DNA from 2 places in the Rahnella sp. NRRL B-41462 genome. Region 2 is predicted to be linked to the other one. Evidence: predicted binding sites of a transcription regulator. Region 2 holds the regulator's gene; the other holds the start of a gene.
The links. Region 2 encodes PhoB, which activates phosphate uptake and scavenging genes when phosphate is short. Its sites were predicted from a motif close to CTGTCATAAAACTGNCNNAT; they were not measured.

Region 1: the regulator PhoB is predicted to act here: its motif matches at 16,905-16,924, upstream of pstS (phosphate ABC transporter substrate-binding protein PstS).

What each region holds. Positions count from the first base shown of each region.
Region 1 is NZ_JYDF01000031.1:43,551-71,927, reverse strand. Features, by position in the region: gene viaA (ATPase RavA stimulator ViaA) at 1-546, shown strand, start outside; gene asnC (transcriptional regulator AsnC) at 567-1,028, shown strand; gene mioC (FMN-binding protein MioC) at 1,117-1,560, shown strand; gene mnmG (tRNA uridine-5-carboxymethylaminomethyl(34) synthesis enzyme MnmG) at 1,940-3,829, shown strand; gene rsmG (16S rRNA (guanine(527)-N(7))-methyltransferase RsmG) at 3,959-4,579, shown strand; gene atpI (F0F1 ATP synthase subunit I) at 5,229-5,627, shown strand; gene atpB (F0F1 ATP synthase subunit A) at 5,650-6,432, shown strand; gene atpE (F0F1 ATP synthase subunit C) at 6,482-6,721, shown strand; gene atpF (F0F1 ATP synthase subunit B) at 6,787-7,257, shown strand; gene atpH (F0F1 ATP synthase subunit delta) at 7,272-7,805, shown strand; gene atpA (F0F1 ATP synthase subunit alpha) at 7,818-9,359, shown strand; gene atpG (F0F1 ATP synthase subunit gamma) at 9,431-10,294, shown strand; gene atpD (F0F1 ATP synthase subunit beta) at 10,327-11,709, shown strand; gene UC14_RS09010 (F0F1 ATP synthase subunit epsilon) at 11,737-12,159, shown strand; gene glmU (bifunctional UDP-N-acetylglucosamine diphosphorylase/glucosamine-1-phosphate N-acetyltransferase GlmU) at 12,431-13,801, shown strand; gene glmS (glutamine--fructose-6-phosphate transaminase (isomerizing)) at 13,934-15,763, shown strand; gene rluF (23S rRNA pseudouridine(2604) synthase RluF) at 15,941-16,813, shown strand; gene pstS (phosphate ABC transporter substrate-binding protein PstS) at 17,030-18,070, shown strand; gene pstC (phosphate ABC transporter permease PstC) at 18,165-19,121, shown strand; gene pstA (phosphate ABC transporter permease PstA) at 19,123-20,010, shown strand; gene pstB (phosphate ABC transporter ATP-binding protein PstB) at 20,103-20,870, shown strand; gene phoU (phosphate signaling complex protein PhoU) at 20,881-21,612, shown strand; gene UC14_RS08965 (TetR family transcriptional regulator) at 21,698-22,225, opposite strand; partial or broken gene UC14_RS08960 (sugar phosphate isomerase/epimerase family protein) at 22,500-23,303, shown strand; gene yieH (6-phosphogluconate phosphatase) at 23,320-23,985, opposite strand; gene UC14_RS08950 (NCS2 family permease) at 24,138-25,475, shown strand; gene UC14_RS08945 (NADPH-dependent FMN reductase) at 25,550-26,119, opposite strand; gene UC14_RS08940 (4'-phosphopantetheinyl transferase superfamily protein) at 26,211-26,936, opposite strand; gene UC14_RS08935 (methyl-accepting chemotaxis protein) at 27,260-28,377, shown strand, end outside.
Region 2 is NZ_JYDF01000076.1:28,192-32,209, reverse strand. Features, by position in the region: partial or broken gene UC14_RS18040 (AAA family ATPase) at 1-334, opposite strand, end outside; gene sbcD (exonuclease subunit SbcD) at 331-1,569, opposite strand; gene phoB (phosphate response regulator transcription factor PhoB) at 1,797-2,486, shown strand; gene phoR (phosphate regulon sensor histidine kinase PhoR) at 2,509-3,828, shown strand; gene UC14_RS18020 (DNA-binding transcriptional regulator) at 3,862-4,018, opposite strand, start outside.

The DNA of each region.
Region 1 (28,377 bases), on a different contig from region 2:
GTGGTCAAACGGCCTGTGGTCTATCAGCAACAGGAACCGCAACCGCGTGGACCTTTTGTCGTCTGCGTCGATACATCCGGTTCGATGGGGGGATTTAACGAACAGTGCGCCAAAGCGTTCTGTCTGGCGTTACTGAAAATCGCACTGGCTGATAACCGCCGATGTTACATCATGTTGTTTGCCAGTGAAGTGATCCATTATGAACTGACCTCCAACGGCGGCCTGGATCAGGCGCTGCGCTTTCTGGGGCAGCATTTTCGTGGTGGTACCGATCTGGCCGCCTGTCTGAATGCCACACTGGATAAACTCGCTTCTCCGCAATGGGAGGATGCTGATGCAGTGGTGATCTCGGACTTTATCGCCCAGCGGTTGCCAGATGAAGTACAAAAGAAGGTCAGGGCGTTGCAACGGGAAAAACACCACCGCTTTCATGCCCTGGCAATGTCGCACTATGGCAAGCCCGGCATCCTGCGCATTTTCGATCATATCTGGCGCTTCGATACCGGCATGAAAAGCCGCGTACAGCGACGCTGGCAGAGAAATTAAGCCTAAAGAGAAAGATAATCATGACTGAAATTTATCAGCTCGACGAGCTGGATCGCGGGATCCTGAACGCCCTGATGGATAATGCCCGCACACCATATGCTGAACTGGCAAAAGTGTTCACCGTCAGCCCGGGGACGATCCACGTCCGCGTAGAAAAAATGAAACAAGCGGGCATCATTACCGGCGCGCATATTACCGTCAATCCTAAACAGCTGGGTTACGACGTATGCTGTTTTATTGGCATCATTTTGAAAAGTGCCAAGGATTATCCGTCGGCACTGAAAAAGCTCGAAAGTATAGAAGAAGTGGTCGAAGCCTATTACACCACCGGGCATTACAGCATTTTCATTAAGATCATGTGCCGCTCGATTGATTCCCTTCAGCACGTACTTATCAACAAGATCCAGACAATTGACGAGATCCAGTCGACCGAGACGCTGATCTCCCTGCAGAACCCCATCACACGTACCATCCAGCCCTGAGCACTGATTTCTATACCCCTATTATCCACAGGTAGATCCCAGCTCATTCACAGCGTACAATAGCCTCCTTTTCCCGGGTGAGAGCATCATGTCTGACATTACCCTGATCAGTGGCAGTACGCTTGGCAGTGCCGAATATGTAGCAGAACACGTGGCTGAGAAACTGGAAGAAGCCGGTTTTTCCACTCAGATGTTCCATGGCCCGGAACTGTACGAAGTTCCGCAGGAAGGTATCTGGCTGATCGTGTGCTCGACACACGGTGCTGGTGAGCTGCCTGATAACCTGCAACCTTTTATGGAGCAGCTGGAAGATCAGCAACCCGATCTGTCAAAAGTACGCTTTGGCGCATTAGGTTTAGGCAGCAGTGAATATGACACCTTCTGTGGCGCGATCAGTTCTCTGGATCAAAAACTGACGTCATTAGGGGCAAAACGGATCGGTGATCGTCTTGAGATCGACGTGACTCAACACGAAATTCCTGAGGATCCGGCCGAGGTTTGGGTGATCAACTGGATTAATTTGATAAAATAAGTGTAAATTTCAGGCGATCAGATGTGGATAACTATGCTTAAAAGCAGGGTAAAACCCGTAGTTATCCCTCTAACAACTCCTGTACGCTTTTCATGCTGTGCATAACTCTCACTTCTGATCCCAGCTTATACTGTCCAGGATCACCGATCATTCACAGCATTCGATCCTTCTTAGCATACTGATCTTCATAAACAAAAAAGACTTATGCACAGAGGATCGCGATCCTAATAGAAGTATTAATAAGAGATCTTTAAATAAAAAAGATCTTCTTTTAATTAGTGAAGATCCCCGGGGACTTGTGGAAGCTCAAAACTTGAGTAGAATCCCTCCTCCCAACGCCATACAAAGAAAGTTCGCTTGAACGCCGAGGTGCAGTCGCATGTTTTATCCGGATCAATTTGACGTCATCATCATAGGTGGTGGTCATGCAGGTACTGAAGCCGCAATGGCTTCTGCACGCATGGGACGTCAGACCTTATTATTAACCCACAATATCGACACGCTGGGACAGATGTCGTGTAACCCGGCCATTGGCGGGATCGGGAAAGGACATCTGGTAAAAGAAGTCGACGCATTGGGCGGACTGATGGCTACGGCTATCGATCATGCGGGTATTCAGTTTAGGATACTAAACGCAAGCAAAGGCCCGGCAGTCAGGGCAACACGTGCTCAAGCTGACCGCGTTCTGTACCGTCAGGCCGTCCGTACCGCCCTGGAAAACCAGCCAAACCTGATGATCTTCCAGCAACCTGTTGAAGACCTGATCGTAGAAAACGATCGTGTGGTCGGTGCTGTGACCAAAATGGGGCTGAAATTCCGCGCTAAAGCGGTTGTACTGACTGTCGGCACCTTCCTGGACGGAAAGATCCACATAGGTCTGGAAAACTACAGCGGTGGCCGTGCAGGGGATCCTCCGGCGATCTCTTTGTCTCAGCGTTTGCGTGAATTGCCTTTACGCGTTAACCGTCTTAAAACCGGTACACCTCCACGTATTGATGCCCGGACCATTGATTTCAGTGTTCTGGCACAACAGCATGGTGATAATCCTGCACCGGTATTCTCGTTCATGGGCAACGTGTCGCAACATCCGCGCCAGATCCCGTGTTACATGACCTATACCAACGAAAAAACCCATGACGTGATCCGCAATAATCTGGATCGCAGCCCGATGTATGCCGGGATCATCGAAGGGATCGGCCCGCGTTACTGCCCGTCGATCGAAGATAAAGTCATGCGTTTTGCCGATCGCAATTCTCATCAGATCTTCCTTGAACCGGAAGGCCTGACCAGCAATGAAGTTTATCCAAACGGAATTTCCACCAGCCTGCCATTCGATGTGCAGATGCAGATCGTCCGGTCTATGCAGGGGATGGAAAATGCCGTTATTGTTCGTCCGGGTTATGCGATTGAATACGATTTCTTCGATCCGCGTGATTTGAAACCGACGCTGGAAAGTAAATTTATCGCCGGTCTGTTCTTTGCCGGACAAATCAACGGTACGACGGGTTACGAAGAAGCCGCTGCACAGGGCTTACTCGCTGGCATGAATGCTGCCCGTAGTGCCAGCGAAGAAGAGGGCTGGGCGCCACGTCGCGATCAAGCTTATCTCGGTGTGCTGGTTGATGACCTGTGTACGCTGGGCACCAAAGAACCGTACCGGATGTTTACATCACGCGCTGAATATCGACTGATGCTGCGCGAAGACAATGCCGATTTACGCCTGACAGAAAAAGGCCGTGAATTAGGTCTGGTTGACGATGCCCGCTGGGCGCGGTTCAACGAAAAACTGGAAATGATCGAACAGGAACGTCAGCGTCTGCGTGGTATCTGGGTGAACCCTCATCACGCGCAGGTTGAAGAGATTAATGCACATCTTTCTGCACCGCTTTCTAAAGAAGCCAGTGCAGAAGAACTGCTGCGTCGTCCTGAAATGACCTATGAGCTGATTACCCGTCTTTCTCCGTTCGCACCTTCTGTCCCGGATGTGCAGGCAGCAGAACAGGTTGAAATTCAGATCAAATATGAAGGCTATATCGCCCGTCAGCAGGAAGAGATCGAAAAACAGCAGCGTAACGAAAACACTGTGTTGCCTGTTGATCTTGATTACCGCCAGGTTAATGGTCTTTCCAATGAAGTGATCGCCAAGCTTAACGATCACAAGCCGACCTCCATTGGTCAGGCATCGCGGATCTCGGGTATTACGCCGGCAGCTATCTCGATCTTGCTGATCTGGCTTAAAAAACAAGGCTTACTGCGCCGTAGCGCATAACTCACCTCTCTTATGACCGCCCTTTGAAAACAAAGCGGCGGTCAGTTCTTACTTTTCCCATCTTTCTGAGTGTTTTATCATTTCTCAACCGGGCTGTTCCCGAATATCGACTCTTTCTGAGGATTCACTGTGCAAAAGAAACTGGACTCGCTGCTTGCTGCGGCAGGAATAGCGTTACCCGATCAGCAAAAACAGCAACTGATTGGCTATGTGGAACTGCTGCATAAGTGGAACAAAGCCTATAACCTGACGTCTGTCCGTGACCCGATGCAGATGCTGGTACGCCATATCATGGACAGCATCGTAGTAAATGAGCATCTGCAGGGCAGCCGTTTCATCGACGTAGGCACAGGCCCTGGTTTACCGGGAATTCCTCTTGCCATCGTTCGCCCTGATTCACACTTTACGCTGCTGGACAGCCTGGGTAAGCGCGTACGCTTCCTGCGTCAGGTTCAGCATGAACTGGGGCTGAAAAATATCGAACCGGTACAAAGTCGTGTGGAAGAGTTTGAGCCAGACCCGTTGTTTGATGGGGTGATCAGCCGTGCTTTTGCGTCCCTGCAGGATATGCTTTCCTGGTGCCATCACCTGCCACAAAAAGGGCAGGGGCGTTTTTACGCCTTAAAAGGGGTGAGCCCTGATGATGAAATGGCGCTATTGCCGGAAGGTATCACTTTGGAATCGGTCATAAAACTGCAGGTACCAGAACTTGACGGGGAACGGCATCTCGTCATTCTTAGCTCAAACTAAAGTTGCGTTTTATCAAAAAATATTTAAAAAGCGCATGTGTTATTGCAGTTAAAATGAGCAGGCTAATTATATAGCGGTGACAAACACTCAATCACCGCTTTTTTACAGACTGATAGCATTTCAGAGATGTTTTTATTTTAATCCGGACTGTAATAGTCACTTTTGAAATTGAACGGTCATCAACCGGCTGATATTGAACTTGTAATGAAAATGTTGTTATTTGTTGGGTTGTTGTGTCAATAAATCGTGGTTATTTTTAAAGAAGATTGTTTAACGAACAGTGTTTTATTAACAAATTGATTTATAAAGATTTTAAAAGGCCTGATTAGCTAAAGACATTCAAACAGTGCAGGGTATATAAAGTGTCCTGAGTTAATTATGTGATCCAGTGCACGCTTCTTTGTCGGGTGATGAAATAACCGTATCAAACCAAAAAGGGCAAATTCAGCTATAGTTTGGTTGTCAAAATAGTCGTGAAGGGGAAAATTTAAATAATTGTTCACCTTTTCGCTACTTATCCATTGAATTCGTCCCTGTGCCCCGTATAATTTGCTCGGTTTTTGCTGCTTGACTCAAAACAGTAAAGGCAGTGATATACGGCATTCAGTCTACCTCCAGCTAGGTACTTGATACGGAGAGAACAAACGTCATGTCTGTATCCGGTATTTTACACAGTACAAATAGTGTGAAGGTTGCCAGAAAGCTGTTGATACTGCAGTTATTGACCTTTGTTCTGCTCAGTGCAGTATTTGGTTTTAAAAGCCTGGAATGGACCACATCGGCTCTTATGGGTGGGTTGGCCGCCTGGGTGCCAAATGTACTGTTCATGCTGTTTGCATGGCGCCATCAGGCGCAAACAACGGTCTCTGGACGGGTTGCCTGGTCCTTTGCAATCGGAGAAGCGCTGAAGGTGCTGGTTACGGTGATCTTAATGGTTATCGCACTTGGCCTGTTTAAGGCGGCTTTTGCTCCGTTGGGGTTGGCCTATTTATCGGTGTTGATGACTCAGATTTTGGCACCGGCCGTCATTAACAGTTACCGTACTTAACTACTAAAGGGTAAGAGGCATCATGTCTGCATCAGGAGAAATCTCTACTCCACAAGAGTATATCGGTCACCATCTGACTCAGCTTCAGATTGGGACGGGATTCTGGTCGATTAACATCGATTCGATGTTTTTCTCCGTGTTCCTCGGAGTACTCTTTCTGGTTATTTTCCATCGCGTAGCCAAAAACGCCACCAGCGGTGTCCCGGGTAAACTGCAAACCGCAGTTGAACTGGTCGTTGGTTTCGTCGACAGCAGCGTACGTGACATGTATCACGGCAAAAGCAAAGTGATTGCACCTCTCGCGCTGACCGTCTTCGTCTGGGTGTTTATGATGAACCTGATGGATTTGCTGCCAATCGATTTGTTGCCGACTATCGGTGAAAAATTGCTTGGTCTGCCAGCGTTGCGTGTGGTTCCTACGGCTGACGTGAACATCACGTTGTCCATGGCACTCGGCGTATTCATTCTGATTCTTTTCTATAGCATTAAGATGAAAGGCTTTGGCGGTTTCATTAAAGAACTGACAATGCAGCCATTCAATCATCCGGTTTTCATTCCGATTAACCTGATTCTTGAAGGTGTCAGCCTGCTGTCTAAACCAGTTTCACTGGGTCTGCGACTGTTTGGCAATATGTATGCGGGTGAGTTGATCTTCATCCTTATTGCTGGCCTGTTGCCGTGGTGGTCACAGTGGATTCTAAATGTGCCTTGGGCCATTTTCCACATCCTGATCATTACGCTGCAAGCCTTTATTTTCATGGTTCTGACGATTGTCTATCTCTCGATGGCATCTGAAAAACACTGATTTTCTTTCAACACTACTGCGTTTTAACTGAAACAAACTGGAGACTGTCATGGAAAACCTGAGTATGGATCTGCTGTACATGGCTGCCGCTGTGATGATGGGCCTGGCGGCAATCGGTGCTGCAATCGGTATCGGCATCTTGGGTGGTAAATTCTTGGAAGGTGCTGCACGTCAGCCTGACCTGATCCCTCTGTTGCGTACACAGTTCTTTATCGTTATGGGTCTGGTCGATGCAATCCCAATGATTGCGGTTGGTCTGGGTCTGTACGTGATGTTTGCTGTCGCCTAACACTGAGCTTGCTCACTGTTAATCGAACTACATCAAATAATTCACTTTGAAAGAGGCATTGTGCTGTGAATCTTAACGCAACAATCCTCGGCCAGGCTATCGCGTTCGTCCTGTTTGTCTGGTTCTGCATGAAGTACGTATGGCCGCCAATTATGGCTGCCATCGAAAAACGTCAGAAAGAAATTTCTGAAGGTTTATCTTCCGCAGAACGTGCCAAAAAAGAGCTGGACTTAGCGCAAGCCGATGCGACCGACCAACTGAAGAAAGCCAAAGCTGAAGCTCAGGTAATCATCGATCAGGCGAACAAGCGTAAAGCTCAAATCGTCGACGAAGCAAAAGCTGAAGCCGAGCAGGAACGTAACAAGATCGTGTCGCAAGCCAAGGCAGAGATCGACGCCGAACGCCAACGCGCCCGTGAAGAGTTGCGTAAGCAAGTCGGAATTTTGGCCATTGCTGGCGCCGAGAAGATTATCGAACGTTCCGTGGATGAAGCTGCTAACAGCGACATCGTTGATAAACTGGTCGCTGAACTGTAAGGAGGGAGGGGCTGATGTCTGAATTTGTAACTGTAGCTCGCCCCTACGCCAAAGCAGCTTTTGACTTTGCCGTTGAGCACCAAAGCTTAGACCGCTGGCAGTCCATGTTAGCGTTCACGGCTGAAGTCACGCGCAATGAACAAATTGAAGAACTGCTTTCCGGTGCTAGCGCGCCTGAAACTTTGTCTAAAACGTTTATTGCCGTATGTGGTGACGAACTCGACGACGCAGGCCAAAACCTGATTAAGGTAATGGCTGAAAATGGACGTTTACGCGTTCTTCCGCAAGTGCTGGAGCAGTTTATTGAACTGCGCGCCTCTCTCGAGGCTGTTGCTGAAGTTGAAGTGACCTCAGCAAATCCGCTTTCGGAAGAACAGCAGGCAAAAATTGCTGCTGCGATGGAAAAACGTCTGTCTCGCAAAGTTAAGCTGAATTGCAAAATTGACAAGTCTGTTCTTGCCGGTGTCGTAATCCGTGCAGGTGATATGGTGATTGATGGCAGCGTTCGCAGTCGTCTAGAACGCCTGGCAGACGTCTTGCAGTCTTAAGGGGACTGGAGCATGCAACTGAATTCCACCGAAATCAGCGAACTGATCAAGCAGCGCATTGCTCAGTTCAATGTGGTGAGCGAAGCTCACAATGAAGGTACTATCGTTTCCGTCAGTGACGGGATCATCCGTGTGCACGGCTTAGCCGATGTCATGCAAGGCGAAATGATTGCGCTGCCGGGTAACCGTTACGCTATCGCCCTGAACCTGGAGCGTGACTCTGTAGGTGCCGTTGTAATGGGCCCTTACGCTGACCTCGCCGAAGGTATGAAAGTAAAATGTACTGGCCGTATCCTGGAAGTTCCAGTTGGCCGTGGCCTGCTGGGCCGCGTGGTTAACACCCTGGGTGCGCCAATTGATGGTAAAGGTCCGGTAGAGCACGACGGCTTCTCAGCTGTTGAAGCAATCGCACCTGGCGTTATCGAACGTCAGTCGGTAGATGAACCTGTGCAGACAGGTTATAAGTCCGTTGATGCCATGATCCCAATTGGTCGTGGTCAACGTGAACTGGTCATCGGCGACCGTCAAACCGGTAAAACAGCTCTGGCGATCGATGCGATCATCAACCAGCGCGATTCCGGCATCAAATGTATCTATGTGGCTATCGGCCAGAAAGCGTCCACCATTTCTAACGTGGTTCGTAAACTGGAAGAGCACGGCGCACTGGCAAACACCATCGTTGTTGTTGCAACTGCGTCAGAATCTGCTGCACTGCAATACCTGGCACCGTATTCCGGTTGCGCAATGGGTGAATACTTCCGTGACCGCGGTGAAGACGCACTGATCGTTTATGATGACCTGTCTAAACAGGCTGTTGCTTACCGTCAGATTTCCCTGCTGCTTCGTCGTCCACCTGGTCGTGAAGCTTACCCAGGCGACGTTTTCTATCTTCACTCCCGTCTGCTGGAACGTGCTGCGCGTGTTAACGCCGAGTATGTTGAAGCATTCACCAAAGGTGAAGTGAAAGGCAAAACCGGTTCCCTGACTGCGCTTCCAATTATCGAAACGCAAGCGGGTGACGTTTCAGCGTTCGTTCCGACCAACGTAATCTCGATTACCGATGGTCAGATCTTCCTGGAATCTAACCTGTTCAACGCCGGTATTCGTCCTGCGGTTAACCCGGGTATTTCGGTATCCCGTGTTGGTGGTGCTGCTCAGACTAAGATCATGAAGAAACTGTCCGGTGGTATTCGTACCGCTCTGGCACAGTATCGTGAGCTGGCTGCGTTCTCGCAGTTCGCTTCTGATCTGGATGAGGCAACCCGTAAACAGCTGAATCACGGTCAGAAAGTGACTGAGCTGCTGAAACAGAAACAATACGCTCCGATGTCAATCGTTGCGCAGTCTCTGATCATCTTCGCAGCAGAACGTGGTTATCTGGAAGACGTTGAGTTGTCTAAAGTCGGTAGCTTCGAAGCTGCACTGTTGGCTTACGCTGACCGTGAGCACGGCGAGCTTCTGCAGCAAATCAACCAAACTGGTGCGTATAACGATGAGATCGAGGGTAAATTCAAAAATATCCTCGATACCTTCAAAGCAACCCAGTCCTGGTAACACCTCGCGGCCTTGCTGCCCTGCCTCTGGCAGATAAGCAGCAGGCCGTTTGGTAATGAGGAGAAGCAGAGATGGCCGGCGGAAAAGAGATACGTAGTAAGATCAGCAGCGTGCAAAACACGCAAAAGATCACTAAAGCGATGGAAATGGTCGCCGCCTCCAAAATGCGTAAAACGCAGGATCGCATGGCGGCCAGCCGTCCTTATGCAGAAACCATTCGTGAAGTGATTGGTCACCTTGCGCTTGGTAATCTGGAATACAAGCACCCGTACCTGGATGAGCGTGAAATTAAGCGTGTCGGGTATCTGGTGGTGTCTACCGACCGTGGTCTTTGTGGTGGTCTGAACATTAACCTGTTCAAAAAACTGCTGTCAGAGATGAAAGGCTGGTCCGAAAAAGGTGTTGAAGTTGATCTCGCACTGATCGGTTCCAAAGCAGCCTCTTTCTTCGGCTCCGTTGGGGGCAACGTTGTTGCTCAGGTGACTGGCATGGGGGATAACCCTTCCCTGTCAGAACTGATCGGGCCGGTGAAAGTGATGTTGCAGGCTTTCGACGAAGGTCGCTTAGACAAGTTATGCGTTGTTAGCAATAAATTCGTCAATACCATGTCTCAGGAACCACGTATCGTTCAGTTGTTGCCTCTGCCACCAGCAGAAGACGGCGAACTGGCGAAAAAATCCTGGGATTACCTGTATGAGCCGGACCCTAAAGCACTGTTGGATACTCTCCTGCGTCGCTATGTGGAGTCCCAGGTTTATCAGGGCGTCGTAGAAAACCTGGCCAGCGAACAGGCCGCGCGAATGGTAGCGATGAAAGCCGCAACCGATAACGGCGGCAGCCTGATCAAAGAGCTGCAGTTGGTATACAACAAAGCTCGTCAGGCCAGCATCACTCAGGAACTCACCGAGATCGTCGGGGGAGCCTCCGCGGTTTAAGCTAGGTTTACGAATTACGTAGAGGATTCAAGATGGCTACTGGAAAGATTATCCAGGTAATCGGCGCCGTGGTGGACGTCGAGTTCCCTCAGGATGCAGTACCGAACGTGTACAATGCTCTTGAGGTAGAAAACGGTACCTCCAAACTGGTGCTGGAAGTACAGCAACAGTTAGGCGGCGGCGTTGTTCGTTGTATCGCAATGGGTACCTCAGACGGCCTGCGTCGCGGTCTGAAAGTGAACAACCTGGAACACCCAATTGAAGTACCGGTGGGTAAAGCGACTCTGGGTCGTATCATGAACGTATTGGGTGAACCAATCGACATGAAAGGTGCGATCGGCGAAGAAGAACGTCGTGCGATCCACCGCGCTGCGCCTTCTTATGAAGAGCTGGCAAACTCCCAGGAACTGCTGGAAACCGGTATCAAAGTTATGGACCTGATGTGTCCGTTCGCTAAGGGCGGTAAAGTCGGTCTGTTCGGTGGTGCGGGTGTTGGTAAGACTGTAAACATGATGGAGCTGATCCGTAACATCGCGATCGAGCACTCCGGTTATTCTGTGTTTGCAGGTGTGGGTGAACGTACTCGTGAGGGTAACGACTTCTATCACGAAATGACCGACTCCAACGTTATCGACAAAGTTTCCCTGGTGTATGGTCAGATGAATGAGCCACCAGGTAACCGTCTGCGCGTTGCACTGACCGGTCTGACCATGGCGGAGAAATTCCGTGACGAAGGTCGTGACGTACTGCTGTTCGTTGACAACATTTACCGTTACACCCTGGCCGGTACCGAAGTGTCCGCACTTCTGGGCCGTATGCCATCAGCGGTAGGTTATCAGCCAACGCTGGCGGAAGAGATGGGCGCTCTGCAAGAACGTATCACCTCGACCAAAAGTGGTTCAATCACCTCCGTACAGGCCGTTTACGTTCCTGCGGATGACTTGACTGACCCATCTCCAGCTACCACCTTCGCTCACTTAGATGCGACCGTGGTTCTGAGCCGTCAGATCGCGTCACTGGGTATTTACCCGGCGGTTGACCCACTGGATTCCACCAGCCGTCAGCTGGATCCACTGGTTGTTGGTCAGGAGCACTACGATGTGGCTCGTGGCGTGCAGTCTATTCTGCAACGTTACCAGGAACTGAAAGACATCATCGCGATCCTGGGTATGGACGAGTTGTCAGAAGATGACAAACTGGTTGTATCCCGTGCGCGTAAAATTCAGCGCTTCCTGTCCCAGCCATTCTTCGTGGCCGAAGTCTTCACCGGTTCTCCGGGCAAGTTCGTATCGCTGAAAGATACCATTCGTGGTTTCAAAGGCATTATGGACGGCGACTACGATCACCTGCCGGAACAAGCGTTCTACATGGTTGGCACCATTGATGAAGCAGTGGAAAAAGCCAAGAAACTGTAACGCTAGCTTGTTGTGAGAGAGGATGACATGGCTGAAAAAGCTTACCATCTGGATGTTGTTAGTGCGGAAAAACGTATGTTTACCGGCATGGTACAAAAGATCCAGGTGACGGGTAGCGAAGGCGAACTGGGTATTTTCCCGGGGCATGCTCCGCTGCTCACCGCCATCAAGCCTGGCATGGTGCGCATTGTTAAAGAACACGGTGAAGAAGAGTATATCTATCTTTCCGGTGGCATCCTTGAGGTGCAACCGAATGCAACGACCGTGTTGGCTGATACTGCAATCCGTGGGCAAGACCTCGACGAAGCGCGCGCGCTTGAAGCTAAGCGCAAAGCGGAAGAACACATTAGTGGTTCTCACGGCGACGTTGATTACGCTCAGGCGTCAGCGGAACTGGCTAAGGCGATCGCGAAACTTCGCGTTATCGAACTGACCAGAAAAGCGATGTAACAACATCAGTTAGAAAAGCGACCTTCGGGTCGCTTTTTTTTTGCTTTTAATAAAGTGCATTTTCAGTGTTTTTCCCAAGGCTAATTTTCGCTTTTAATGGAATACTTGGGTGATTAACCGACACTTTACCCTCAGTTTTTTTGGTGTAGTCTATACAGCATACAACCCTTGCAGGCTGCGGCCTGCGGGCGGTTTTTGAAGCGAAATATGTAGTAATCCGCGCACTGAACGGGTTACTTTTGTCACTCAAATTGGATTTGTCAGGTTACCTATGTCGAACAGCGCACTGAGTGTGGTGATCCTTGCCGCGGGCAAGGGGACACGCATGTACTCCAACCTTCCGAAAGTTCTTCACCCATTGGCTGGCAAGCCAATGGTTCAGCACGTCATTGATGCGGCCACGCAAGTGGGTGCCCGGAACGTGCATCTGGTCTATGGCCACGGTGGCGATTTACTGAAGAAAAATCTGGCAGGCAGTGATCTGAACTGGGTATTGCAGGCAGAGCAACTGGGGACCGGTCATGCGATGCAGCAGGCGGCGCCGTTCTTTGCCGATGATGAAGATGTGCTGATGCTGTACGGCGATGTTCCGCTGATTTCCGTCGACACCCTGAACGAATTACTCAAAGCCAAGCCCGATGGCGGCATTGGTTTACTGACCGTCGTGCTGGATGACCCGACCGGTTATGGCCGTATCGTTCGTGAGAATGGCATTGTTACCGGCATTATTGAGCAGAAAGATGCCAGCGAAGAACAGCTGAAAATTCAGGAAATTAACACCGGTATCCTGGTCGCTAACGGCGCGTCATTCAAACGCTGGCTCGGTCAACTGAATAACAACAACGCGCAGGGTGAATACTACATCACCGATATTATTGCGATGGCGCATGCGGAAGGACATCTGATCGCCACCGTTCATCCGGCGCGAAACAGCGAAGTGGATGGTGTGAATAACCGCCTGCAACTTTCCCGTCTTGAGCGCGTATATCAGAGTGAACAGGCAGAGCGTCTGTTGCTCGAAGGCGTGATGCTGATGGACCCAGCGCGGTTTGATCTGCGCGGTGAACTGTCTCACGGCATCGATGTACTGATCGACACCAATGTCATTATCGAAGGTCACGTGAAACTGGGTGATCGCGTCAAAATCGGTGCGGGCTGCGTGCTGAAAAATTGCGTGATTGGCGATGACTGTGAAGTCAGTCCTTACAGCGTGTTCGAAGATGCGGTGCTGGAAAGCGGTTGTACGGTCGGGCCTTTCGCCCGTCTGCGCCCCGGCGCTGAACTGGCTGAAGGCGCGCATGTCGGCAATTTCGTCGAAATCAAAAAAGCGCGTCTCGGCAAAGGTTCTAAAGCTGGTCATCTCTCCTACCTTGGTGATGCTGATATTGGGGATAACGTTAACATCGGCGCGGGTACCATCACCTGCAACTACGACGGCGTAAACAAGCATAAGACCATCATCGGTAACGATGTCTTTGTGGGGTCAGATTCTCAGCTGGTAGCGCCAGTCACTGTGGGTAATAACGTGACGATCGCCGCCGGTACAACGGTCACGCGCGACGTGCCGGACAATGGTTTACTGTTAAGCCGGGTGCCGCAGGTGCATAAACCTGACTGGCAGAAACCGGTGAAGAAAAAATAAGCTGTTCATAATAATCCCCAACTCTCTACAAGGCTCGGGGAACCGCAAGTACACCGGAAAACGGGGCTTGCGGATAAATCAGGTCAGGCATCAAAAAAGGTCCCGAAAAGACCTTCAATAGGAATAAAACTGATGTGTGGAATTGTAGGCGCAGTAGCGCAACGCGATATTGCTGAAATTCTGTTGGAAGGTTTACGCCGTCTCGAATACCGCGGTTATGACTCAGCCGGTCTGGCTGTCATTGATGCTGACGGGAAAATGGGGCGCTTGCGTCGTCTGGGTAAAGTCCAGATGCTGGCTGATGCACTCGATGAACATCCTTTGCATGGTGGCACCGGTATTGCTCACACACGATGGGCAACCCATGGCGAACCTTCTGAAGCGAATGCTCACCCGCATGTGTCTGATTACATTGCTGTGGTGCATAACGGCATTATCGAAAACCACGAACCTCTGCGTGAATTGTTGATTGAACGCGGCTACCGTTTTGATTCTGAAACAGATACCGAAGTGATCGCGCATCTGGTGCATTGGGAACAACTCCAGGGCGGTACGCTGCTCGAAGTGGTCCAGCGCGTTATCCCGCAACTGCGTGGAGCCTACGGCACGGTGGTGATGGATCGCCGCGATCCGTCTGTTCTGGTCGCTGCCCGTTCCGGCAGCCCGCTGGTGATTGGTCGTGGTGTGGGTGAAAACTTCATTGCCTCCGATCAGCTGGCGCTGTTACCTGTGACCCGCCGCTTCCTGTTCCTGGAAGAAGGCGATGTTGCTGAAGTTAAGCGCCGTTCCGTCAGCGTATATGACAAAAATGGTCATGCCGTTGAGCGTGAAGAAATCGAATCCAAAGTGCAGTACGACGCCGGTGATAAAGGCGTTTACCGCCACTACATGCAAAAAGAAATCTACGAACAGCCGCTGGCCATTAAAAACACCCTGGAAGGCCGTTTCAGCCACGGCGAAGTGAATCTGAGCGAGCTGGGCGAAAAAGCGGACGAAATTCTGTCCCGTGTTCAGCACGTGCAGATTATCGCCTGCGGTACGTCATATAACTCCGGGATGGTGGCGCGTTACTGGTTTGAGTCACTGGCTGGCATGCCTTGTGATGTCGAGATCGCTTCGGAATTCCGCTATCGCAAATCTGCTGTTCGTCCGGGCAGCCTGATCATCACGCTGTCTCAGTCGGGTGAAACGGCTGATACGCTGGCAGCGCTGCGTCTGTCGAAAGAGCTGGGTTATCTTGGTTCGCTGGCAGTATGCAACGTGGCTGGTTCCTCTCTGGTGCGTGAATCCGATCTGGCGCTGATGACCAAAGCGGGCACCGAAATCGGTGTGGCCTCAACCAAAGCTTTCACCACGCAGCTGACCGTTCTGCTGATGCTGGTGGCGCGTATGGGCCGCCTGAAAGGGATGAGTCCGCAAGTTGAGCACGACATTGTTCACGCGCTTCAGGCGTTGCCTGCACGCATCGAACAAATGCTGTCGCTGGATAAGACTATCGAAACACTGGCTGAAGGTTTCTCTGATAAACATCACGCCCTGTTCCTTGGCCGTGGCGATCAATATCCGATCGCGATGGAAGGTGCGCTGAAGCTGAAAGAGATTTCGTATATCCACGCTGAAGCCTATGCGGCAGGCGAGCTGAAACATGGCCCGCTGGCGCTGATTGATGCGGATATGCCGGTGATCGTGGTTGCGCCCAATAACGAATTGCTGGAAAAACTGAAGTCGAATATCGAAGAAGTGCGTGCACGTGGCGGTTTACTGTATGTCTTCGCCGATCAGGACGCGGGTTTTGTCGACAGTGACGGTATGAAGATTATTCAGCTGCCTCACGTTGAAGAAATCGTCGCTCCGATTTTCTACACCGTACCGCTCCAGTTGCTGTCCTACTACGTTGCGCTGATTAAAGGCACCGATGTTGACCAGCCACGTAATCTGGCGAAGTCTGTGACTGTCGAATAAGACTGTCCGGTTTCAGCCATGTTATCTCTAAGCGCCTCCCGGGGCGCTTTTCTCTTTCCAGAATGTTGTTCTCCGGCTCTCTCTTTGTCAGCAGCCGGTCACGATTCTCTTCTCTCAGGCTTCGTAACCCGCCCCGGATAAGGTATAGTTCGCGTTTTTCTGAAGGTACCCCGCTGAATGCTGACCAACTCCTCCATTCGTCTCAACAAATACATTAGCGAGAGCGGCATCTGCTCGCGCCGCGATGCTGATCGTTACATCGAACAGGGAAATGTTTTTATCAACGGCAGGCGTGCTGCGGTGGGTGCTCAGGTGTTTGCCGGCGATGTGGTGAAAGTGAATGGTCAGATTATTGAGCCGCGTGATGAAGAAGATCTGGTGCTTATTGCGCTGAACAAGCCCGTAGGCATTATCACCACGATGGAAGAGGGGGAGCGGGACAACATCCGCGATTTCGTTAACCACAGCAAACGCGTCTTCCCGATTGGCCGTCTGGACAAAGATTCGCAGGGCCTGATTTTACTGACCAATCACGGCGATCTGGTCAATAAAATCCTGCGTGCCGGTAACGACCACGAAAAAGAATATATCGTGACCGTCAATAAACCGATCACGGACGAGTTTATTGCCGGTATGGGCGCGGGTGTGCCGATGCTCGGTACCGTGACCAAGAAATGCAAAGTGAAGAAAGAAGCACCGATGGTGTTTCGCATTACGCTGGTGCAGGGACTTAACCGACAGATCCGCCGCATGACTAAGCATTTTGGTTTCGACGTCACTAAGCTTGAACGTGTGCGGATTATGAACATCAATCTGAAAGGATTACCGCTGGGCGAATGGCGTGATCTGACCGATGATGAACTGATCGAATTGTTTAAGCTGATTGAAAACTCTTCGTCTGAAGACAAACCGGCGAAAAAAGTGCCATCAAAACCTGCTCAGGCTAAAAAACCGGCTGTCACTAAAACGAAAAACAGTGAAAAACCTGAAGTGAATTCCGCATCCCGCAAGCGTTTTGCCCAGCCTGGCCGTAAGAAGAAGGGGCGTTAATTTACCCGCTTTTCATTATCCGCCGGTGTAATAACCGGCTTTTTCTGCTTAAAACTCCCGCATTTTGCCCGTATGGTTCGAATTGTGACCAGTGTCATAAAACTGTCATATAACGTACATTTTACTGTCACTAAACTGTCCTATTTTCCTCCTGTGCCAAACACTTTAATTAACGTCGACATCAGTCGGGAAGTTTAAAACCACCAGGAGTGGAACATGAAATTGATGCGTAACACCGTCGCCGGTCTTGTAGCAGCGACTTTCTCCCTCACAGCAATGTCTGCTTTCGCTGCCGCTAACCTGACTGGCGCTGGCGGTACCTTCCCAGCCCCTGTCTATGCTAAGTGGGCTGATGCATACCAGAAAGCAACCGGTACTCAGGTTAACTATCAGGGCATCGGTTCTTCCGGCGGCGTGAAACAAATCATCGCTAAAACCGTTGATTTCGGGGCATCTGATGCACCGATGAAAGAAGAAGATCTGAATAAAAACGGTCTGTTCCAGTTTCCTACTGTAATCGGCGGCGTGGTACTGGCTGTTAACATCCCGGGCATCAAATCCGGTCAGTTGACTCTGGATGGCGCAACGCTGGGTGATATTTACCTCGGTAAAATCAAAAAGTGGAACGATACGGCGATCACCAAGCTGAACCCGGGCGTGAAACTGCCAGACACTAACATCGCGGTGGTTCGCCGTGCTGACGGTTCCGGTACTTCCTTCGTATTCACCAGCTACCTGGCGAAAGTGAACAGCGAGTGGAAAGACAAAATCGGTGCAGGTTCTACTGTTAACTGGCCAACGGGTCTCGGCGGCAAGGGCAACGACGGCGTCGCAGCCTTCGTTCAGCGTCTGCCTGGTTCAATCGGTTACGTAGAATATGCTTATGCCAAGCAAAACAACCTGGCTTACACCAAGCTGGTAGATGCAGACGGCAAAGCCATCAGCCCGACAGAAGAATCCTTCAGTGCAGCCGCTAAAGGCGCAGACTGGAGCAAAACCTTCGCTCAGGACCTGACCAATCAGAAAGGTGATAATGCGTGGCCAATCAGCTCCACCACCTTCATCCTGATTTACAAAGACCAGCAAGATGCAGCGAAGGGCACCGAAGTGCTGAAGTTCTTCGACTGGGCTTACAAAAACGGTAACAAACTGACGACTGATTTGGATTACGCCGCACTGCCAGCTTCTGTTGTAGAACAGATCCGCGCAGCCTGGAAAACCAACATCAAAGACAGCAGCGGTAAAGCACTTTACTAGGATCTGACCTCGGGTCTGATATAGAGTACAAGTCTTCTGCTTCATTCCCTCTCCGGCCGGGGAGGGAATTAAATCTGAATTAAAAGAGAGTGGTATGGCTGAATACAAGCCGGCTATCAAGGCACCCAGCAAAAACGGTGACATCATCTTCGGCGCGCTGGTTAAACTGGCAGCGCTGATTGTGCTATTTATGTTGGGCGGCATTATCGTCTCGCTGTTTATTGCTTCCCTGCCGAGCATTGAAAAGTTCGGATTGTCCTTCCTGTGGACGAAAACCTGGGATGCACCGAACCAGCAATTTGGCGCACTGGTGCCGATTTACGGCACGGTCGTGACCTCCATTATTGCCCTGCTGATTGCTGTTCCCGTCAGCTTTGGTATCGCATTATTCCTTACCGAGCTGGCGCCGAACTGGATGAAACGCCCGCTGGGGATTGCTATTGAACTGCTGGCGGCGATCCCCAGTATTGTTTATGGCATGTGGGGGTTGTTCGTTTTCGCCCCGCTGTTTGCGCAGTATTTTCAGACGCCGTTGGGCGATGTGCTTTCTGGTATCCCGATTGTTGGTGCCCTGTTCGCCGGTCCGGGTTTTGGTATCGGTATTCTGGCAGCAGGCGTCATCCTCGCCATTATGATCATCCCGTACATAGCTTCCGTCATGCGTGACGTGTTCGAGCAAACGCCGGTGATGATGAAAGAATCTGCTTACGGCATTGGTTGCACTACGTGGGAAGTGATCTGGCGCATCGTGCTGCCGTTCACCAAAAATGGTGTGATCGGCGGCGTGATGTTAGGTCTGGGGCGCGCACTTGGCGAAACCATGGCGGTGACCTTCATTATCGGTAACACCTACCAGCTCGATAGCGCATCGCTGTACGCGCCGGGCAACAGCATTACCTCTGCACTGGCGAACGAATTCGCCGAAGCGGAAGCCGGGCTGCATACGTCTGCACTGATGGAACTGGGTCTGATCCTGTTTGTCATCACCTTTATTGTTTTGGCGCTGTCGAAAATGATGATCCTGCGTCTGGCTAAGAAAGAGGGCCGTTAAGATGACGACACTCGAAATGCAAAGTAATACTGCATTACTGGAATCGCGTCGCAAACGTCAGGCGTGGCGCCGTCAGAAGAACCGTCTGGCGCTGATGGTCTCCATGCTGACCATGGCGTTTGGTCTGTTCTGGCTGGTGTGGATCTTGTTCACCACGATCGTTAAAGGTGTTGACGGGATGTCGCTGGCGCTGTTCACAGAAAATACCCCGCCTCCGAATACGGCAGGCGGCGGTCTGGCTAACGCCATTGCAGGCAGCGGATTATTGATTCTGTGGGCAACGGTCATCGGTACGCCACTGGGCGTGATGGCGGGGATTTATCTGGCCGAATATGGACGTAAATCCTGGCTGGCTGAATTCATTCGTTTCATTAACGACATTCTGCTTTCCGCACCATCCATCGTTGTGGGCTTGTTTGTGTACACCATTATGGTGGCAAAAATGGGACACTTCTCCGGCTGGGCGGGCGTGCTTGCACTGGCATTGTTACAGATCCCGATTGTTATCCGTACCACGGAAAACATGCTGAAACTGGTGCCGGACAGCCTGCGTGAAGCGGCTTATGCACTGGGTACGCCGAAGTGGAAAATGATTTCGGCCATCACACTGAAAGCCTCAGTTTCCGGCATTATCACCGGGATCCTGCTGGCGATTGCCCGTATTGCCGGTGAAACCGCGCCGCTGTTGTTTACGTCGCTCTCCAACCAGTTCTGGAGCACCGACATGATGCAGCCGATTGCTAACCTGCCGGTCACCATCTTTAAGTTTGCGATGAGTCCGTTTGGCGAATGGCAACAACTGGCGTGGGCGGGTGTTCTGCTGATTACCGTGTGTGTGCTGCTGCTGAACATTCTGGCGCGTGTGATTTTCGCCCCGAAAAAGCAATAAGCGAATTTATTATCGATGGCAGGTGATAGCGGCTGCCATCACTGTTTACCCGGCGTCGCCATGCGGCGCGCGAATAAGAGAGATGTCTGAGAATGACTGACGCATCCAACAGCAAAATTCAGGTTCGCGATCTGAACTTTTATTACGGCAAATTCCACGCGCTGAAAAATATTTCCCTGGATATTGCTAAGAACGAAGTCACGGCATTCATCGGCCCGTCAGGCTGTGGTAAATCCACGCTGCTGCGTACGTTTAACAAAATGTACCAGCTGTATCCGGAACAGCACGCTGAGGGTGAAATCCTGCTTGATGGCGAAAACATTCTGGTTGATAAGCAGGACATCGCGCTGCTGCGCGCCAAAGTCGGCATGGTCTTCCAGAAACCGACGCCATTCCCGATGTCGATTTACGACAACATCGCGTTTGGTGTCCGTCTGTTTGAAAAGCTGTCCCGCACGGATATGGACGAGCGTGTGCAATGGGCGCTGACCAAAGCTGCATTGTGGAATGAATCTAAAGACAAGTTGCACCAGAGTGGTTACAGCCTGTCCGGCGGCCAGCAACAGCGTTTGTGTATTGCACGTGGTATTGCGATCCGTCCTGACGTTCTGCTGCTCGATGAACCTTGCTCGGCGCTCGATCCGATTTCTACCGGCCGTATCGAAGAGCTGATCACCGAGTTAAAATCTGATTACACCGTGGTGATCGTGACCCACAACATGCAGCAGGCTGCGCGTTGTTCAGATCGCACTGCGTTTATGTATCTGGGCGAACTGATCGAATACAGCGACACTGACTCGCTGTTCACTTCACCAGCGCGCAAACAGACTGAAGATTACATTACTGGCCGCTACGGTTGAGGTACAAAGAATGGACAACCTGAACTTAAACAAACACATTTCTGGCCAGTTCAATGCTGAGCTTGAACATATCCGTACGCAGGTTCTGGCGATGGGCGGCCTGGTTGAGCAACAACTGACTGACGCCATCACGGCGATGCACAATCAGGATGCCGAACTGGCGCAACGCGTCATCAAAGGTGATGACAAAGTTAACCTGATGGAAGTGGCGATCGACGAAGCTTGTGTGCGCATCATTGCCAAGCGCCAGCCAACCGCCAGCGATTTACGTTTGGTGATGGCGATTATCAAAACCATTTCTGAACTCGAGCGTATCGGTGACGTGGCAGATAAAATCTGCCGCACGGCGCTGGAAAAATTCTCACATTTGCATCAGCCGTTGCTGGTCAGCCTGGAATCGCTGGGCCGCCATACCGTAGAGATGCTGCATGATGTGCTGGATGCGTTTGCGCGTATGGATCTTGACGAAGCGGTGCGTATTTACCGTGAAGATAAAAAAGTGGATCAGGAATATGAAGGCATTGTGCGCCAGCTGATGACCTACATGATGGAAGATCCACGCACGATTCCAAGCGTGCTGACCGCACTGTTCTGCGCCCGTTCTATCGAACGTATCGGTGACCGTTGCCAGAACATTTGCGAATTCATTTTCTACTTTGTGAAAGGTCAGGATTTCCGTCATGTGGGCGGCGATGCGCTGGATAAATTGCTGACAGACGGTAAAGATGTGCCGAAAGAATAAGGGTTTACTGACATCGCTCCACAAAAAAGGCCTCTGACGAGGCCTTTTTGCTTTCCGATCTTATACCCGCGTCCGGTCAGCGCAATTATTTCATCACATAGCGCAGCGCGACCTGTACGGCCAACTGCCGGTAATGGGCGGTCTGTAAATCCACCTCATCCGGATTTTCAAACAAAGCGCCGAACGTATATTGGTTGGCGACCTGGTGCACACACAAGCTGCTGATGAGGCGGTGAACGTCGCGCGCCTGCGCATCTTCCTTAAACAGATGGCTTTGTTTGCCGCGTTCAAGGATATCTTCCAGCAGCGTTAATGCCGTTTTGTTGATCTCACGGATGCTGGTGGACTGGCGGATAAAGCGGCCGCGCAGCATGTTTTCTGTCGATACAATACGGATAAATTCCGGGTGTGAGACATGGAAATCGAAGCTGGCTTCTACCAGTTTGACGATCGCTTCCGCAGGTGGCAACGAAGATAAGTCCAGCTCCAGCTCGTGCTGGCGAATACCGCGATAAACGTGTTCCAGAACCAACATGTACAGGGCTTCTTTGGTCTTATAGTGGTAGACCACCATACGTTTCGTGGTGCTGGCATTGGAGGCGATATTTTCCATGCGCGCGCCCATCAGACCGGATTCAGCGAATTCAGCCAGAGCGCTGTCGAAAATGCGCTGCCTGAGTCCTATCGGATCATTTTTACGTCCGGCGCCGGGGAACTTTGGCTGCTCAGCGTCTTATCCTCTTCATTAACCACATTCTCGCCACAGAGATTAACCATTGCTTAGCCCAGTTACAATCTGTGCGTTCATACAACTTCGCCGCACTTGACGAATGTGGCGTGAGGGTCCACTACTGTAAGTATCGAAGCCTGACTAAAAGGACACTATTTTGCCTGCAACCACCCGGTTACATTCTATTGCGACAGTTTCAGTACCAGGAACCTTGCCTGAAAAACTTACCGCCATTGCGGCTGCAGGATTTGATGGTGTGGAAATATTCGAAGACGATTTGCTTAAAAGTCCTGTCAAACCGGCGGCTATCCGTAACCTCGCCGATTCTCTCGGCCTGCGTATTTTCCTGCTGCAACCTTTCCGTGATTTCGAAGGGGTTCCGGCAGAGAAGCGGGTTGAAAAACTCGCCAGCGCACGCCGCCAGTTCGACCTGATGAGCGAGCTGGGCTGCGATCATTTACTGGTGTGCAGCAACACCGATCCGGAAAGTTCACCGGAGCGGGAGGTGCAGATTGCCGATCTCGCTGCGCTGGCGGAAATGGCGGAGCTGTATGACATCCGTATCGGCTATGAAGCGCTGGCATGGGGTAAACACGTCAACCGTTACCGCCAGGCGTGGGATCGCGTACGCGAGGTGAACAGTCCGGCGCTGGGCATTGTGCTCGACAGCTTTCATATTCTCGCCGTGGGCGACAATCTTGACCGTCTGGATGAAGTGCCGCTGGAAAAAATCAGTTTCCTGCAACTTGCCGATGTACCGTTCAAAGACATGAACGTGCAGCAGTGGAGCCGTAGTTACCGCTGTTATCCGGGGCAGGGCGATTTACCGCTGGTGGATTTTGTCAGCACGCTGAACCGTAAAGGTTTCACCGGCCCCTGGTCACTGGAAATCTTCAATGATAAAACCCTGCCGCTGGCTGATGGCCTGCGATCTCTGACGGAGCTGGAAAAGCGCATGCAGGCGTACGAAAAATCACTCAGCGAGTGATCTGATACCCCATTTCACGCCAGATCCCCGGCAGTTCGCGCATGTCGTGGAAAGTGGTCACCAGCGGGTGATCCAGCGGCGGGTTATGCGGGTCGGCGCAGTAGTAAAACACCGGGATGCCTGCGGTGATCCCGGCCTGTGCGCCTGCCACGGAATCTTCTACCAGAATGCAGTTTTCCACCGGCACGTTCATGACGTCGGCTGCTTTGTACAAGACGGCAGGATCGGGTTTCCAGCGCTGTAAATCATAGCCGCTGAATAACTTATCCCCCATAAAAGGCAGCAATCCGGTCAGGCCGAGAGAGTGCTGCATTTTGGTGACCGGGCCGTTTGAGACGACACACATCGGCACGGTGATTTGTTCCAGTAACTCGCGTGCGCCGTCAATAGGTTCAAGTTTGCTGTCGAAAAGACGGGCAACATGCTGGCGAAACACGACTTCCATTTCTTCTTTCGGCACGTCGATACCGTGCTCTTTATTGACGATCGCGACGATTTCGTAAAGTTTGACGCCTTTGTATTTCTTATACATTTCGTCGAATGAAACCGTCACACCAAAATGCGCGAACATTTCGACATAGGCTTCGCAGCACAACAATTCACTGTCCACCAGCGTACCGTCGCAATCAAAAAAGACACATTCAACCTGTGGCATACTTTCTCCCTGTGAGCGTTTCATCTATTGGCGTGCATTATGGCACTGTACCCGAACGATAGATTTAATCCCATACATCCAGTGCTGGCGCTTTCGGGCTAAAATCCTTAGGATACCCCCCGATTGTTTTTCCCCCATTTTGGAACTCACCAATGAGCACACCACAGAGCAATGCGACTGCGGGTAAAGGTCTGGCTGAACGTCTGTTTAAACTGACGCAGCACGGCACCACCGTACGCACCGAAACTATCGCCGGTTTAACTACCTTCCTGACCATGGTCTACATCGTTTTCGTGAATCCGCAAATTCTGGGTGTTGCGGGAATGGATAAACAGGCCGTGTTCGTGACTACCTGTCTGATTGCCGCGTTCGGCAGCATCCTGATGGGCGTGATCGCCAACCTGCCGGTCGCTCTGGCACCGGCGATGGGTCTGAATGCGTTCTTTGCGTTTGTGGTCGTGGGCGCGATGGGGGTTTCATGGCAGATCGGGATGGGCGCGATATTCTGGGGTGCTGTGGGTTTGCTGCTGCTGACTATTTTCCGCATCCGTTACTGGATGATTGCCAATATTCCGGTCAGTTTACGTGTGGGCATTACCGCCGGTATCGGGCTGTTTATCGGCATGATGGGGCTGAAAAACGCCGGCATTATTGTCCCGAACCCTGACACCATCGTGACCATCGGTAATCTGACCTCGCACAACGTGCTGCTCGGTGTGCTGGGGTTCTTCATTATTGCCGTGCTGGCGTCGCGTAACTTCCACGCCTCGGTGCTGGTGTCGATTATTGTGACGACCGTAATTGGCCTGATGATTGGTGATGTGCATTACACCGGTTTCTGGTCGATGCCGCCGAGCATCACCACGGTTGTCGGTCAGGTGGATTTGAAAGGCGCGCTGAATATCGGTCTGGCGGGCGTCATTTTCTCCTTCATGCTGGTGAACCTGTTTGACTCCTCCGGCACGCTGATTGGTGTGACCGACAAAGCCGGTCTGGCTGATGCGCAGGGCAAGTTCCCGCAGATGAAACAGGCGCTGTACGTTGACAGCGTGTCTTCCGTGGCGGGGGCATTTATCGGCACTTCATCGGTGGGCGCGTACATTGAAAGCACCTCCGGCGTTTCCGTGGGCGGTCGTACCGGCCTGACGGCGGTGGTGACCGGTTTGCTGTTCCTGCTGGTGATCTTCATTTCCCCACTGGCGGGGATGGTGCCGGAATACGCGGCGGCCGGTGCGCTGATTTATGTCGGCGTGCTGATGACCTCCAGCCTCGCGCGCGTTTCATGGGATGACCTGACCGAAGCGGTTCCGGCGTTCGTGACCGCGGTAATGATGCCGTTCAGCTTCTCGATCACCGAAGGTATCGCGCTGGGCTTCATCTCTTACGTGGTGATGAAACTGGGCACTGGCCGCTGGAAAGAAATCAGCCCGTGTGTGGTGGTCGTAGCCCTGCTGTTTGTGCTGAAAATCGCGTTTGTCGACGGGCATTAATCCGCTGACATCTGCTTAACGCCTGTAAAAAAACAGCCCGCATTGCGGGCTGTTTGCATTTCTGATGACCGGAATTATTGGCTGACGCGGCGCGTATAGTCGGCAAATGCCGTCAGCTGGCCGCGCAGGAAATCGAGCGTCCCCTGGTCGATGACTTCGCCGATTTGCTCATCCACTTTATTCTGGATCACACCACCCATAAATTCGGGTTTATTCATCACCATCGCATCCAGGAACACCAGAATCTGACGCAGATGATACTGACAACGTGCCCCGCCGACCGGACCCATTGAACTGGTCTGGATCAGCACGGGCTTACCGGCCAGTGGCTGATTCGGCAGGCGGGAAATCCAGTCGATCGCATTTTTCAGGCCGCCCGGAACGGAGTAGTTATACTCCGGCGTGACGATAATGACGCCATCCGCGTGACGGATTTGTTCCGCAATCGCTTCAACATCCGCCGGAAAGCCTTCTTCCTGCTGAATATCTGCATCATAGAGCGGCAGTGTACCGATGGAAGGCAACGCCTCAATGCTGATGCCCTCTGGTGCCACTTTTGGCAATGTGCGGGCGACCATTCCGTTGTAAGACGCTTTACGAAGACTGCCTAACAGTGTGACAAACTTCAGTGGTTGAGCTGACATGGGTAACTCCTGTTATGGATGACTTTGCGAAAGGAACTGCCTGTAACCATAAACGAAAAACGGCACGACGGGCGTAAACAAAAGGGAAGTTTTATTTAGCGGGTGGCAGGCTGATGAATTTCATGAAGTGTGGTGATTCAGATTGCTGGTCTGTGGCCAGGGTTTGTGTGCGGGTGAAGCCGTTTTCAGGTTCGTAACGCCAGCACTGCAAACGGATAATCGAGGGTGACTGCGCACATGACCAGATAATGGAACCTTCAATGTCGCTCATCACCTGCGCCTCGGGCGTTACGGTAGACCGTAAACGACCAGAAGCGGGATTCAGGCTGAGCGTAAGCGGACTCTGATCGTTCAGGCCGGACATTTTCAGCATGCTCTGGCGGATACACCACAGTTGCAGAGAGGATTCCACCGGATCGGATTGCATAGCAATCCAGGTTTTCTCCACCGCAGAAAGCTGTAATTGCTGTTGCTGATTCACCAGCGCACTGCGGGCATGAATGATTTCGAGATCGAGGCCGACTTTCCCTTCGCTGCTGATTAAAACACCGACGGTACTTCCTGCATACGCCAGACTGAAATCAGGCAAATCAGGGGATTCAAAACTCGGACGACCGCTAGGTAACGTGATGACGCTGGGAAGTTCCGCGATTCCATAGAGATAGAAAATCATTTCTGCCAGCAGAACGCGGCCGTTTAAGAAACGCTTGCGCTGTTTTTCGGAAAGGTGTTTTGCAAATAATACGATCTCTTGCGGCAACCGGTGTGTATCCGGTTCTGCATCCGTCATTGCCCATCTTGCAAAATGGCACGCCATTGTTCACTCCATGATTAATGGTTCGACCGCAGTTTCTCAATTGTTCTAAAGAATAACATTAAGAGAAATCATTAAAAACCGCTTAAACCCCGCAGTGCCACACACATTCTTCCCTTTTCATACAGTTTTTCATAAACATAAAGTGAAAGTAATCACAGTCTTAATCTCTTATTGGGAAAGAATCTCACTGGAATGATGTTCTGGATTTTTACTCATAAGATTCTTACACCAGATATATCTACTACAGCCACATAAAGAAACGCCAGAAAATGCCGTTACTAATTAAGCAGCGATCTCGCTGCTTTGCCTGCGAGTACCCAAAAATGTTAAAAACGACGCAATCCCGCTTTATCGCATTGATCAGCTTGTTTTTTATTGTGCTGATCATCGTTACGCTTATCGTGATCCAGGTGTATATCGCTCCCCAGCTGAAACAGACAGAAAGTAATCTGGTTGCTAATCAGGTGGATGATGTCGCGGTGGCAATTAATGACCGCCTGAATAAAGTTGAGTCACAGGTTCGCACCATTACCCAGACTGTTGCACAAATGGACAGCGACAGTATCGATCGTTTACTTCCGGCACTGGTTGATCAGTACGGTGACTCTGCCGTGTTTGGCGGCGGGATCTGGCCTCTGCCGAACCAACGCGATCCGGCCAAAATCAAATTCAGCACCTTCTTTGCCCGTAATAATAATAATCAACTGACGGTCAATACTTTCTGGAACAGCGCCGAATCCCCAAACTATTTCGATCAGTCGTGGTATCTGGCGGCATCAAAAGGTGAAAAGGGTCAGTGTGTCTGGGCGCCTGCTTATTTCGATGACGCCAGCACCCAGCCGCGGACTAACTGTGCGATGCCGATTTACAAAGATGATAAGCAATGGGGCGTCGCCACCATTGACGTCACACTGGGGTTCTTTAACCAGCTGGTGACAGAGATGGAGAAAAAGGTTCACGCCAGGATTTATATCGTGGAAAAAGACGGCACCATCGTCGGTACCAGTCATTCCACGGATGAAAAACTGCCGAAACTGGCCTCACTGGGCGAAACTTCTCCGCTGGCGATGCAGATCCGCAAAAGTCTGGATCAGATCAACGGGCAGGCGAGTCTGGTGGCTGACTACGATAATGACGGCACGTCGCATACCATGTTTATGAGCAACATTCAGGGGCCGTGGTTTATCGCCACCGACATGCCGACCAGTCAGTTACTGGCGCGCAGCCACAGCATTCTGACGAGTCTCGGACTGGTTCAAATCCCGATGGTCTTGCTGTTGCTGATCGTTCTGATCGCCGCGATTAAAATTTTCATGCGCCAGCTGGCGGCACTGAATAAAAATATCGCCCAGCTTTCTGCGGGCGGTGCCGACTTAACCCGGCGCTTACCGGAAAGCCGCAGCCCTGAGTTCAATCAGATCAACCAGAACTTCAACGGTTT
Region 2 (4,018 bases):
TCGGTGCCTGCAGATTGCCGTCAGGGGAATTTTTGGCGCGGCGCTGGCTCCAGAAAGCGCGGTAACCCACACCTTTGACTTCAAACTCCACTTCGGCCAGCGATTCTGCGGTGTGGCGGGTCATCAGTTCATTCTGGCTTGGTGTAATGTTCAGCCGTGGCGTCTGATGATAAAGCGCCAGACAAATGGCATCGAGCAGGGTGGTTTTCCCCGCACCGGTCGGGCCGGTGATGGCGAATAATCCGTTGCTGGCAAACGGCTCGGCGGTGAAATCAATTTTCCATTCGCCTTCCAGCGAGTTCAGGTTTTTTAAACGCAGGCTGAGAATTTTCATTGTGCGCTGTCCTCCGCGTTCTGACCGTTGGTAACCTGTTCAACCACCTGCGCAAACAACGTGCGCATCCGTGCCTGACGCGGCTCGTCAGGGTCCGGTTCCAGCGCCAGCCGTCGTTCAAACACGTCGCTGACGCTCAGTTCGCTGAGGGTTTCTTTTTCCTGCTGCTCAATACTGTTGATTCGCTGTTCTTTGCTGCGGCGTAACAGCACGACTTCTACCGGGAGATCTTCCGTCAGCGCCTGAATGCGTCGCTGGATGTCGCTGAGATAATCCTGGGTGGAGACTTCAATATCGAGCCACACCGGTTTGGCCGGATCACCGCCTTCGAACTGTGCCAGTTGGTGTTCAATCTCCACCAGCGAGCCTTTGATTACCTGCATCGGCTGGAAAACCGGGATTTCCAGTGTGTCGATGGCGTTGAGCGTCGCACCATCAAAATCAAGTAAGTACACACTTTTAGCTTTGCTCAGTTCGTCAAAACTCAGGGCAATCGGCGAACCGCTGTAACGGATATGTTCGGTTTTGGCGACGCATTGTGCACGGTGAATATGACCCAGTGCCACATAATCGACCGGCGGAAAGGCCTGCGCCGGAAACGCATCGAGCGTACCTATATAGATGTCGCGCACGGAATCAGAGGTACTGACGCCGACAGTCGTCAGATGGCCGGTCGCAATAATAGGCAGCGGCATGCCCAGTTCGTCACGTCTGGCCTGCGCAGCCTGCCAGAGCGCGTCATAATGCGCGGCGATGGCTTCCTGCAATGCCAGTTGCTTGTCGCTGCCGGACTGTCCCGCCTGGCTGGCGAGCAGATCACGCGGGCGTAAAAACGGGATAGCGCACAGTATCGCGCCGGGTTTCCCGTCACGCTGACTGAGCACTAAAATCTGTTCAGAAAGGTTTTCACCGACGGTGGCAATCACCCGCGTATTCAGGCAGGAAAGGAGCTCGCGCGATTCATTGAGCGTGGCGACAGAATCGTGGTTACCAGCCAGCACCACCAGCTGGCAGCCGGTTTGCTGTAATTCCACCACGAAGCGGTTATACAATTCGCGGGCATAACTGGGTGGGGATCCCGTGTCGAAAATATCGCCCGCGACAATCACGGCGTCGACCTGATGTTGTTGCACCTGACCGGTCAGCCAGCGCAAAAATGCCTGATGTTCGGCTGCACGGCTTTTAGTGAAAAAGTACTGGCCGAGGTGCCAGTCTGAGGTGTGGATCAGGCGCATGAGACTCCCGTATGAACCCTGGATGACGACAATGGGGTAAAGTATAAACGTCGGCAGGGGAAGCTGTCCCCGATAAATCAGACCAATTTCAGCAAGATGGCCGGAAATTATCTGTCATAGTTGACTGTAATGAACCATTCTTTTCATTCATAAATCTGTCACAAAACTGACGCATAATGGCGCCCGCAATCAAATAAAAGATCGCTAACCTATTGGCAGGACCTACGATGGCTAGACGTATATTGGTGGTTGAAGACGAAGCTCCAATCCGTGAAATGGTGTGTTTTGTACTGGAACAAAATGGCTATCAGGCCGTAGAAGCTGAGGATTTTGATTCAGCGATTGGGCAGCTTGTTGAACCTTACCCTGAACTGATCCTGCTTGACTGGATGTTACCTGGCGGTTCCGGTATTCAGTTTATTAAGCATCTTAAACGTGAGGCACTGACCCGCGAAATTCCGGTGATGATGCTGACCGCACGCGGTGAAGAAGAAGATCGGGTGCGCGGCCTTGAAGTGGGTGCCGATGATTACATCACTAAACCGTTTTCTCCGAAAGAACTGGTTGCCCGCATTAAAGCCGTGATGCGTCGCATCTCGCCAATGGCGGTGGAAGAAGTGATCGACATGCAGGGTTTAAGCCTGGATCCGTCGTCTCACCGGGTAATGGCCAACGAGCAGGCGCTCGATATGGGGCCGACCGAATTTAAGTTATTACACTTCTTTATGACCCATTCCGAACGTGTATACAGCCGCGAACAGTTGCTCAATAACGTCTGGGGCACTAACGTTTATGTGGAAGATCGCACGGTTGACGTGCATATTCGTCGTTTACGTAAGGCGCTGGAAACCAGTGGACATGACAGAATGATCCAGACTGTTCGTGGTACCGGATACCGTTTTTCAACGCGTTATTGAGCCCTCACAGCGGAGAATCTGTGTGCTAGAACGTTTGTCATGGAAACGACTGGCGGGTGAATTGTTTCTCTTTTGCCTGCCAGCGTTAATTCTCGGTATCTTCGTCGGCCATTTCGGCTGGCTCCTCCTGGTGTCGCTGATGGCGGCACTGGGCTGGAATTATTACAACCAGCTTAAACTCTCTCACTGGCTGTGGCTCGACCGCAGCATTACGCCACCGAATGGGCGCTGGAGCTGGGAGCCGCTGTTTTACGGGCTGAACCAGATGCAGATACGCAACCGGCGTCGCCGTCGGGAATTAGGTCAGCTCATCAAACGTTTTCGCAGCGGTGCCGAATCGCTGCCGGATGCCGTGGTGCTGACCACTGAAGATGGCAATATTTTCTGGTGTAACGGACTGGCGCAGGATTTGCTCGGTTTCCGCTGGCCGGAAGATAACGGGCAACATATCTTCAACCTGCTGCGTTATCCGGAATTCCGGCTGTGGATCCAGACCCGCGATTTCAGCCGGGCGCTGAATTTACAACTCAATAATGAGCATTATGTCGAATTTCGCGTCATGCCTTATTCCGAAGGACAACTGCTGATGGTGGCACGCGACGTGACCCAGATGCGTCAGCTTGAAGGCGCACGGCGTAACTTCTTCGCTAACGTCAGTCATGAACTGAGAACCCCATTGACGGTATTGCAGGGGTATCTGGAAATGATGGAAGACGCCAAGCTGGAAGAGCCTTTCCGCACTAAAGCGCTGGATACCATGCAGGAACAGACGCGGCGGATGGACGGGCTGGTGAAACAGCTGCTGACGCTGTCGAAAATCGAAGCCTCAGCGAATATTGATTTGCACGAAAAAGTGGATATTCCGGTGATGCTCGGCATGCTCGAACGTGAAGTGCAAACGTTAAGCAACGGCAGGCATGAAGTGGTGTTTCGCGTAAACGACAAGCTGAAGGTCTTTGGTAATGAAGATCAACTGCGCAGCGCGGTGTCGAACCTGGTGTATAACGCGGTTAACCACACGCCAGCGGGGACACGGATTGAAGTCAGCTGGCAACAAACGCCGCATGGCGCACAGTTCCAGATCAGCGACAACGGACCGGGCATTGCGCCGCAGCACCTGCCGCGCCTGACCGAACGTTTCTACCGCGTCGATAAAGCCCGTTCACGTCAGACCGGCGGCAGCGGACTGGGACTGGCAATCGTCAAACATGCGCTCAGCCATCACCACACGAAACTTGAAGTCATGAGTGAAGTCGGCGTCGGTACCCGGTTTATGTTTATGCTGGCGCCGAAGTTGATTGTTCCTCAGGAACAGGCCAGCCAAAGCGGCGTAAAGGGATAAAAATCAAGCCACAGCAACAAGCTGTGGCTTCTTTTAGCAGATGATCTGTAAACCTTTTTCTTCAATTAGCATCAGTAAGATCAGCGCCGCTCCGGTGGGTTTGGTTTCATCCCGCTCCCATTTTTGAATGCTGTTGGCGGACATATTGATGAGTCTTGCCAGTACGCCCTGACTGATTTTTTCTTTCTCA